DNA from 2 places in the Streptomyces sp. NPDC006487 genome. Region 2 is predicted to be linked to the other one. Evidence: riboswitches for the same ligand, from Rfam matches in the RefSeq annotation. Region 2 holds a riboswitch; the other holds the start of a gene.
The links. A riboswitch is a leader RNA that binds a small molecule or an ion and turns the genes downstream of it on or off. The one in region 2 is predicted to bind ZMP and ZTP.

Region 1 (3,292 bases), on a different contig from region 2:
GCTGCTGGCGGTCCTGTGGGAGCTCTTCCCGGAGCACCCGAACCTGCTGCCCGCCTACCTGGACGGCCCGCGCGAGCTCGCCACCACCACCGGCTACGCGGCGAAGCCGCTGCTGGGCCGCGAGGGCGCGGGCGTCACCCTGCACCCGGTCGGCGGCGAGCCGTTCGCACCGGAGGAGGACGAGACGTACGTCTTCCAGGGCCTCGCCCCGCTGCCCGACTTCGACGGCAACCGGGTGGTGCTCGGCGCGTGGGTCGTCGAGGACGAGTCGGCGGGCCTCGGCATCCGGGAATCGGCGGGGCCGGTCACGGACGAGTACGCCCGCTTCCTGCCCCACGTCATCCTCTAGCGGCCGTCGGGCAGGGGCCGTCAGGCGCCGAGGACCGACCTGAGCTGGTCAAGCCCCCAGTCCAGGTCCTCCTTGGAGATCACCAGCGGCGGCGCGATCCGGATGGTCGAGCCGTGGGTGTCCTTGACCAGCACGCCGAGCTCCATCAGCTTCTCGGAGATCTCCCGGCCGGTGCCGCGCGACGGGTCGATGTCCACGCCCGCCCACAGCCCGCGGCCCCGTACGGCGGTCACCGCACCGCCGCCGACCAGCAGGTTCAGCTCCCGGTGCAGGTGGTCGCCGAGCTCGGTGGCGCGCTGCTGGTACTCGCCGGTGCGGAGCATCGCGATGACCTCCAGGGCGACGGCGCAGGCCAGCGGGTTGCCGCCGAAGGTGGAGCCGTGCTCGCCCGGCCTGAACACGCCGAGCACGTCGCGGTCGGCCACCACCGCCGACACGGGCACGACCCCGCCGCCCAGCGCCTTGCCGAGGATGTACACGTCCGGGACCACGTCCTCGTGCTCGCACGCGAAGGTCCTGCCGGTGCGGCCCAGGCCCGACTGGATCTCGTCGGCCATGAACAGGACGTTCCGCTCGCGCGTCAGTTCCCGTACGCCCCGCAGGTATCCGGCCGGCGGCACGAGTACGCCGGCCTCGCCCTGGATCGGCTCCAGGAGCACGGCGACGGTGTTCGAGGTGACGGCGGAGGCGAGCGCGGTGAGGTCCCCGTACGGGACGATCTCGAAGCCGGGGGTGTACGGGCCGAAGTGGTCGCGGGCCTCGTGGTCGGTGGAGAACGACACGATGGTCGTCGTCCGGCCGTGGAAGTTGTCGGCGGCCACCACGATCTTGGCGTGCCCGTCCGGTACGCCCTTGACCTCGTACCCCCACTTGCGGGCGGTCTTCACCGCCGTCTCCACGGCCTCCGCGCCCGTGTTCATGGGCAGCACCGCCTCCTTGCCGCACAGTGCCGCGAGCTCGGTACAGAAGTCCGCGAAGCGGTCGTGGTGGAAGGCGCGGGAGGTCAGGGTGACCCGCTCCAGCTGGGCGCGGGCGGCGTCGAGCAGGCGGCGGTTGCCGTGGCCGAAGTTCAGGGCGGAGTAGCCCGCGAGCATGTCGAGGTAGCGGCGGCCCTCCACGTCGGTCATCCACGCGCCCTCCGCGGTGGCGACGACGACGGGCAGGGGGTGGTAGTTGTGCGCGCTGTGCGCGTCGGCGGAGCGGATGGCATCAGCAGTTGTCGACACGGGGTCTCCGATCGTCCGTCAAGCCGGTGACGAGGGTGGCGTCACCTTCCATCCTCGCTCGAATGCCGGACGGAGAAACCTTTCTTGCGGCGTGCCCGCTAAGGTGTCGGACACGCACGGCGACTGGCGCACGGAGAACCAACTCCGGGGGAGCCGTGCGCGCACGACCGCATACAGGGCCGCTCGCCTGGGCCTCGCGGGGACGAGACCTGACATCGACCCCGGAGGAGCCGCCATGAGCGCGAACCACCACCCCCCGTACCGCCACCCCGCCCTGCTCGCGACCGACCCCGAGCTGGCGTCCTTCGTCGCCGCCGAGGAAACCCTCCAGGCGGAGACCCTGCGCCTGATCCCGAGCGAGAACTACGTGTCCGCGGCCGTGCTGGAGGCCTCCGGCACCGTGCTGCAGAACAAGTACAGCGAGGGCTACCCGGGCCGCCGCTACTACGAGGGCCAGCAGAACATCGACCGCATCGAGGCGCTGGCCGTGGAGCGGGCGAAGGGCCTCTTCGGCGTCGACCACGCCAACGTGCAGCCCTACTCCGGCTCGCCCGCCAACCTCGCGGTCTACCTGGCCTTCGCCGAGCCCGGCGACACGGTGATGGGCATGGCGCTGCCGATGGGCGGGCACCTGACGCACGGCTGGGGGGTCTCGGCGACGGGCTCCTGGTTCCGCGGCGTGCAGTACGGGGTCCAGGCCGAGACCGGGCTCATCGACTACGACGCCGTACGGGACCTCGCGCTGGCGGAGCGGCCCAAGCTGATCTTCTGCGGCGGCACGGCGCTCCCGCGCACGATCGACTTCGAGGCGTTCGCGTCGATCGCGAAGGAGGCGGGCTCGGTCCTGGTCGCCGACGTGGCGCACATCGCCGGCCTGATCGCGGGCGGGGCGCACCCCTCCCCGGCGGGTCACGTGGACGTGATCTCCACGACCACGCACAAGACCCTGCGCGGCCCGCGCGGCGCGATGCTGATGTGCCGCGAGGAGCACGCGAAGGCCATCGACAAGGCGGTCTTCCCGGGCCTCCAGGGCGGCCCGCACAACCAGACGACGGCCGGCATCGCCGTGGCCCTCCACGAGGCGGCGCAGCCTTCGTTCGTGTCGTACGCGCACGCGGTCGTGGCCAACGCGAAGGCGCTGGCCGCGGCGCTGCTGGAGCGGGGATTCGACCTCGTCTCCGGCGGTACGGACAACCACCTGATCCTGATCGACCTCACCGGGAAGTCGGTGTCCGGCAAGATCGCGGCGAAGGCGCTGGACCGGGCCGGGATCGTCGTGAACTACAACACGGTGCCGTTCGACCCGCGCAAGCCGTTCGACCCGTCGGGGATCCGGATCGGCACGCCGTCGCTGACCTCGCGGGGGCTTCGCGCGGAGCACATGCCGGTGGTCGCCGACTGGATCGAGCGTGCGGTCGCCGCTGCGGCGAAGGGTGACGAGCCGGCCCTGGGCGCCATCCGCGCCGAGGTCGCCGACCTCATGGCCGCCTTCCCGGCCCCGGGCCTCCCCGTCGCCTGACCCCCCCCGGGTGGGGGCCGGTCCCTGCGGGGCCGTCCCCTACCCGCCCTTCCACCGTTCCCCGGGGCTCCGCCCCGGACCCCGCGCCTCAAACGCCGGCGAGGCTGGAATTGCCCTGCGGGCAATCCAGCTCCGGCCAGGCAAAATCCAGCCCCTCCGGCGTTTGAGGAGCGGGGGTCCGGGGGCTGGCCCCCGTGC
Region 2 (3,292 bases):
GACGGTCTGGGCCGGGGCGTCGTCCTCGTCGTCGTCGGACAGGACGAAGCCGGCGCTGCCGCCCGTCTTGGGCGTCTCCTTCTCGTCGCCCTCGTCCAGGTCCTCGGCTGCCCAGTCCTCGCCCTCGGCCACGGGGGCGTCGCCCTCGTCGCCGTCCTTGGCGGTCTTCTTCGTGGCGGCCGTCTTCTTCACGGCGGTCTTCTTGACGGCGGTCTTCTTGACCGTCCGCTTCTTGGGCGCGGCGGCGGCCTCGGCCGCCACCTCCTCCTCGGTCCCGGAGGCCGACGGGTCGGATATCGCCGCGGCGGGGGTGGTGGCAGCCGTTTTGCGCGCACCGATGAGGCGCGGCGGGGCGGCGGCCTTCTTGGCGACGGTGCGCGCCGGAGCGGCGGCCGCCTTGCGCGCCTTCTTGGCGGGAGCCTTCGTGGCGGGGGCGGCGCTGACGTGCAGCGCGACGCCCTCTTCGTCCAGGACCTGGTTCAGGCTGCGCAGGACCCGCTTCCACTGGTCCACCGGGATGCGGCCGGCCTCGAAGGCCTGGCGCACGTCATCACCGTTGATGTGACCCTGCTCGCGGCCACGCTCGACAAGCGCGACCAGGGCCTCGGATTCGGCGATCTCCGTGGGGAACGTACGGGACGGGCTGAGCGACACAAGGAGCCTCTCGTTGCGAACAGATAAGGGGTGGCGGGACATCATCGCGCGAACTCGGGAAACAGACCCGAGGGGGGTCTGTATTCCGGGCCGCACGAGGACACCTGTCGGTTCATCGCATGCCCGAGTAGATTCGTTACGCGCTGAATTGAGTGACCTGCGCCACGCTGCGACCGGGGAGCCGGTCGCGGGTGGTCGCGTCCGCCCGTTTTGTCAGCCCGTTTTGCGGGCCTCGATGAGAAAACGGGCGGTGTGTGCGACGAACGGGCCTTCGCGCTCGATCTGTTCGTGCAGCTCGCGCAACCGGGCCCGATGCTGCCCGACCGTGAAGCCCGGCACCATCCAGATCACCTTCCGTAGAAAGTAGATCACGGCTCCGATGTCGTGGAACTCCGTCCGCAGCCGCTCGGAGCGCAGATCGACCACCTCCAGTCCCGCCTTCGTGGCCTCGGCGACCGCGTCGTCGGGGTGCCGGGCCCGCCGGACCTCCTCCGGCTGCGCTCCCAGGAAGTACTCCACGAGCTCGAAAACGCTCGCCGGGCCGACCTGCTGGGAGAGGTACGTGCCACCGGGCTTCAGCACCCGCGCGATCTCCTCCCACCAGATCGTGACCGGATGCCTGCTGGCGACGAACTCGAAGGCTCCGTCGCCGAACGGCAGCGGCGGTTCGTCGGAGTCGGCGACCACGACCGCGCCGAGCGGGTGCAGCAGCCTTGTCGCCTTGTCGACGTTGGGCGGCCACGATTCGGTGGCCACCGTCAGCCGGGGCAGGGGCCCGGCTCCGGCGAGCACCTCTCCGCCGCCGGTCTGGATGTCCAGGGCGGAGCCGACCTGCGCCAGGCGCCGCGCCAGGATTCCCTGATACCCCCAGGAGGGGCGCTGCTCGGTGGCGCGGCCGTCGAGCCAGGAGAAGTCCCAGCCGTCCACGGAAACGGATTCCGCTTCCGCGACGAGATGGTCGAAAGTGCGCGTCATGTCTCGATCGTCCCAGGTCCGGCGCCGGTCATCCACCGGATTGCCGGGCCGGGGGCCACGCCGGACATCCCGGGAGGTCGCCTACACTGGGCGGCGGGCCGTGACTGGCGTTCGGGTGGATCACCACCGGGGAGCGGCCCGGCGTACACCCGCATCCCGTACGCCGACTGCCGCGCGCCTGGGCGAACCGCGATCCCGCAGCGACGCTCAGGAGCCCCGATGACCACTCAGACGACCGCCCAGACCGTTTCCGCCACCCCGGACGTTCCCGCCGCCGGGACCGCCCGGCTGATGGACGGCACCGCCCTCGCCCGCCGCATTTCGGAGCGGACCGCCGAGTACGCCGCGAAGATCACCGAGCGCACCGGAACCGCGCCCTGTCTGGCCACCGTGCTCGTGGGCGAGGACCCCGCGTCGGTCACCTACGTCCGCATGAAGCAGAACCGTTGCGCCAAGGCCGGGATCACCTCGCGCCACGTGGAGCTGCCGGCCGGGACGACCACCGAGGAGCTCGTCGCCACCCTGACCGCGCTCTCGGAGGACCCGGAGATCAGCGGCATCCTGCTCCAGCACCCCGTCCCGCACCACATCGACGAGCGCGCCGCCTTCGAGGCCATCGCCCCGGGCAAGGACGTCGACGGGGTCACCATGCACTCCTTCGCCGCCATGGGCTTCGGACTGCCGGGCTTCGTCTCCTGCACCCCCGGCGGCATCATGCGCCTGCTGGAGGCCTACGACGTGGACCTGACCGGCAAGCACGCCGTGGTCGTCGGCCGCAGCGCGATCCTGGGCAAGCCCGCCGGGATGCTGCTGCTGGAGCAGAACGCCACCGTCACCTACTGCCACTCGCGCACCGTGGACCTGTCGTCCATCGTCCGGCAGGCGGACGTGCTGGTCGCCGCCGTCGGCAAGGCCGAGTTCATCCGCGGCGAGGACATCAAGCCGGGCGCCGTGGTCCTGGACGCCGGCTACAACGAGGGGAACGTCGGCGACGTCCACTTCGAGTCCGCCGCCGCACGCGCCTCGCTGATCACCCCGGTACCGGGCGGCGTGGGCCCGATGACCATCGCCGTACTGCTGGAGCAGACCGTCCAGGCCGCCGCCGCGCAGGCCGGCCTGGCCCTCGCGGACCTCTGACCCGGTCCGCACCCCCCGACGCGGACGAACGCCCCGGGCCCTTCGGTCCGGGGCGTTCCGTTTCCTCCGGTAACAGGCCGAAAGACCGATCCCGGTCCGGCGCGACAGGGCTCCAATGAATATGTGAAGCCTTCGATGGATATGCAGAAGCCCCCGGCGTCGGACGCAGCACCGGACGCGGCGGCGGTGGGCGGGAAGCGCCACCCGCGCGGGCTCGCCACCCTCGTCCTCGCCGAGCTGTGGGAGCGTTTCAGCCTCTACGGCATGGTCGCCATCCTCGTGCACTTCCTCGCCGCCTCCCGCGGCCACGGGGGCATGGGACTCCACGAGGGCACCGCGGAGGCGGTGGAGGGCGTCTACATGGCCATGATCTCGCTGCTGGCGCTGCCCGGCGGCTGGATCGCCGACCGCTTCCTCGGCGCCCGGCGGGCGGTCCTGTGGGGCGGCGTGGTCATCATGGCCGGTCACGTCCTGATGGCCGTCCCGAACCCGGTCTTCGTCTGGCCCGGTCTGGTCCTCATCGTCA

Region 1: another riboswitch for ZMP and ZTP. It lies ahead of glyA (serine hydroxymethyltransferase); the one in region 2 lies ahead of ACFYM0_RS06605 (bifunctional 5,10-methylenetetrahydrofolate dehydrogenase/5,10-methenyltetrahydrofolate cyclohydrolase).

Annotation. Positions count from the first base shown of each region.
Region 1 covers NZ_JBIAHN010000011.1:99,391-102,682, reverse strand. Annotated here, with positions in the region: gene ACFYM0_RS20345 (glutathionylspermidine synthase family protein) at 1-349, shown strand, start outside; gene rocD (ornithine--oxo-acid transaminase) at 370-1,575, opposite strand; ZMP/ZTP riboswitch at 1,685-1,775, shown strand; gene glyA (serine hydroxymethyltransferase) at 1,811-3,094, shown strand.
Region 2 covers NZ_JBIAHN010000003.1:312,834-316,125, reverse strand. Annotated here, with positions in the region: gene ACFYM0_RS06615 (RNA polymerase sigma factor) at 1-654, opposite strand, end outside; gene ACFYM0_RS06610 (methyltransferase domain-containing protein) at 868-1,629, opposite strand; ZMP/ZTP riboswitch at 1,720-1,820, shown strand; gene ACFYM0_RS06605 (bifunctional 5,10-methylenetetrahydrofolate dehydrogenase/5,10-methenyltetrahydrofolate cyclohydrolase) at 1,849-2,766, shown strand; gene ACFYM0_RS06600 (peptide MFS transporter) at 2,902-3,292, shown strand, end outside.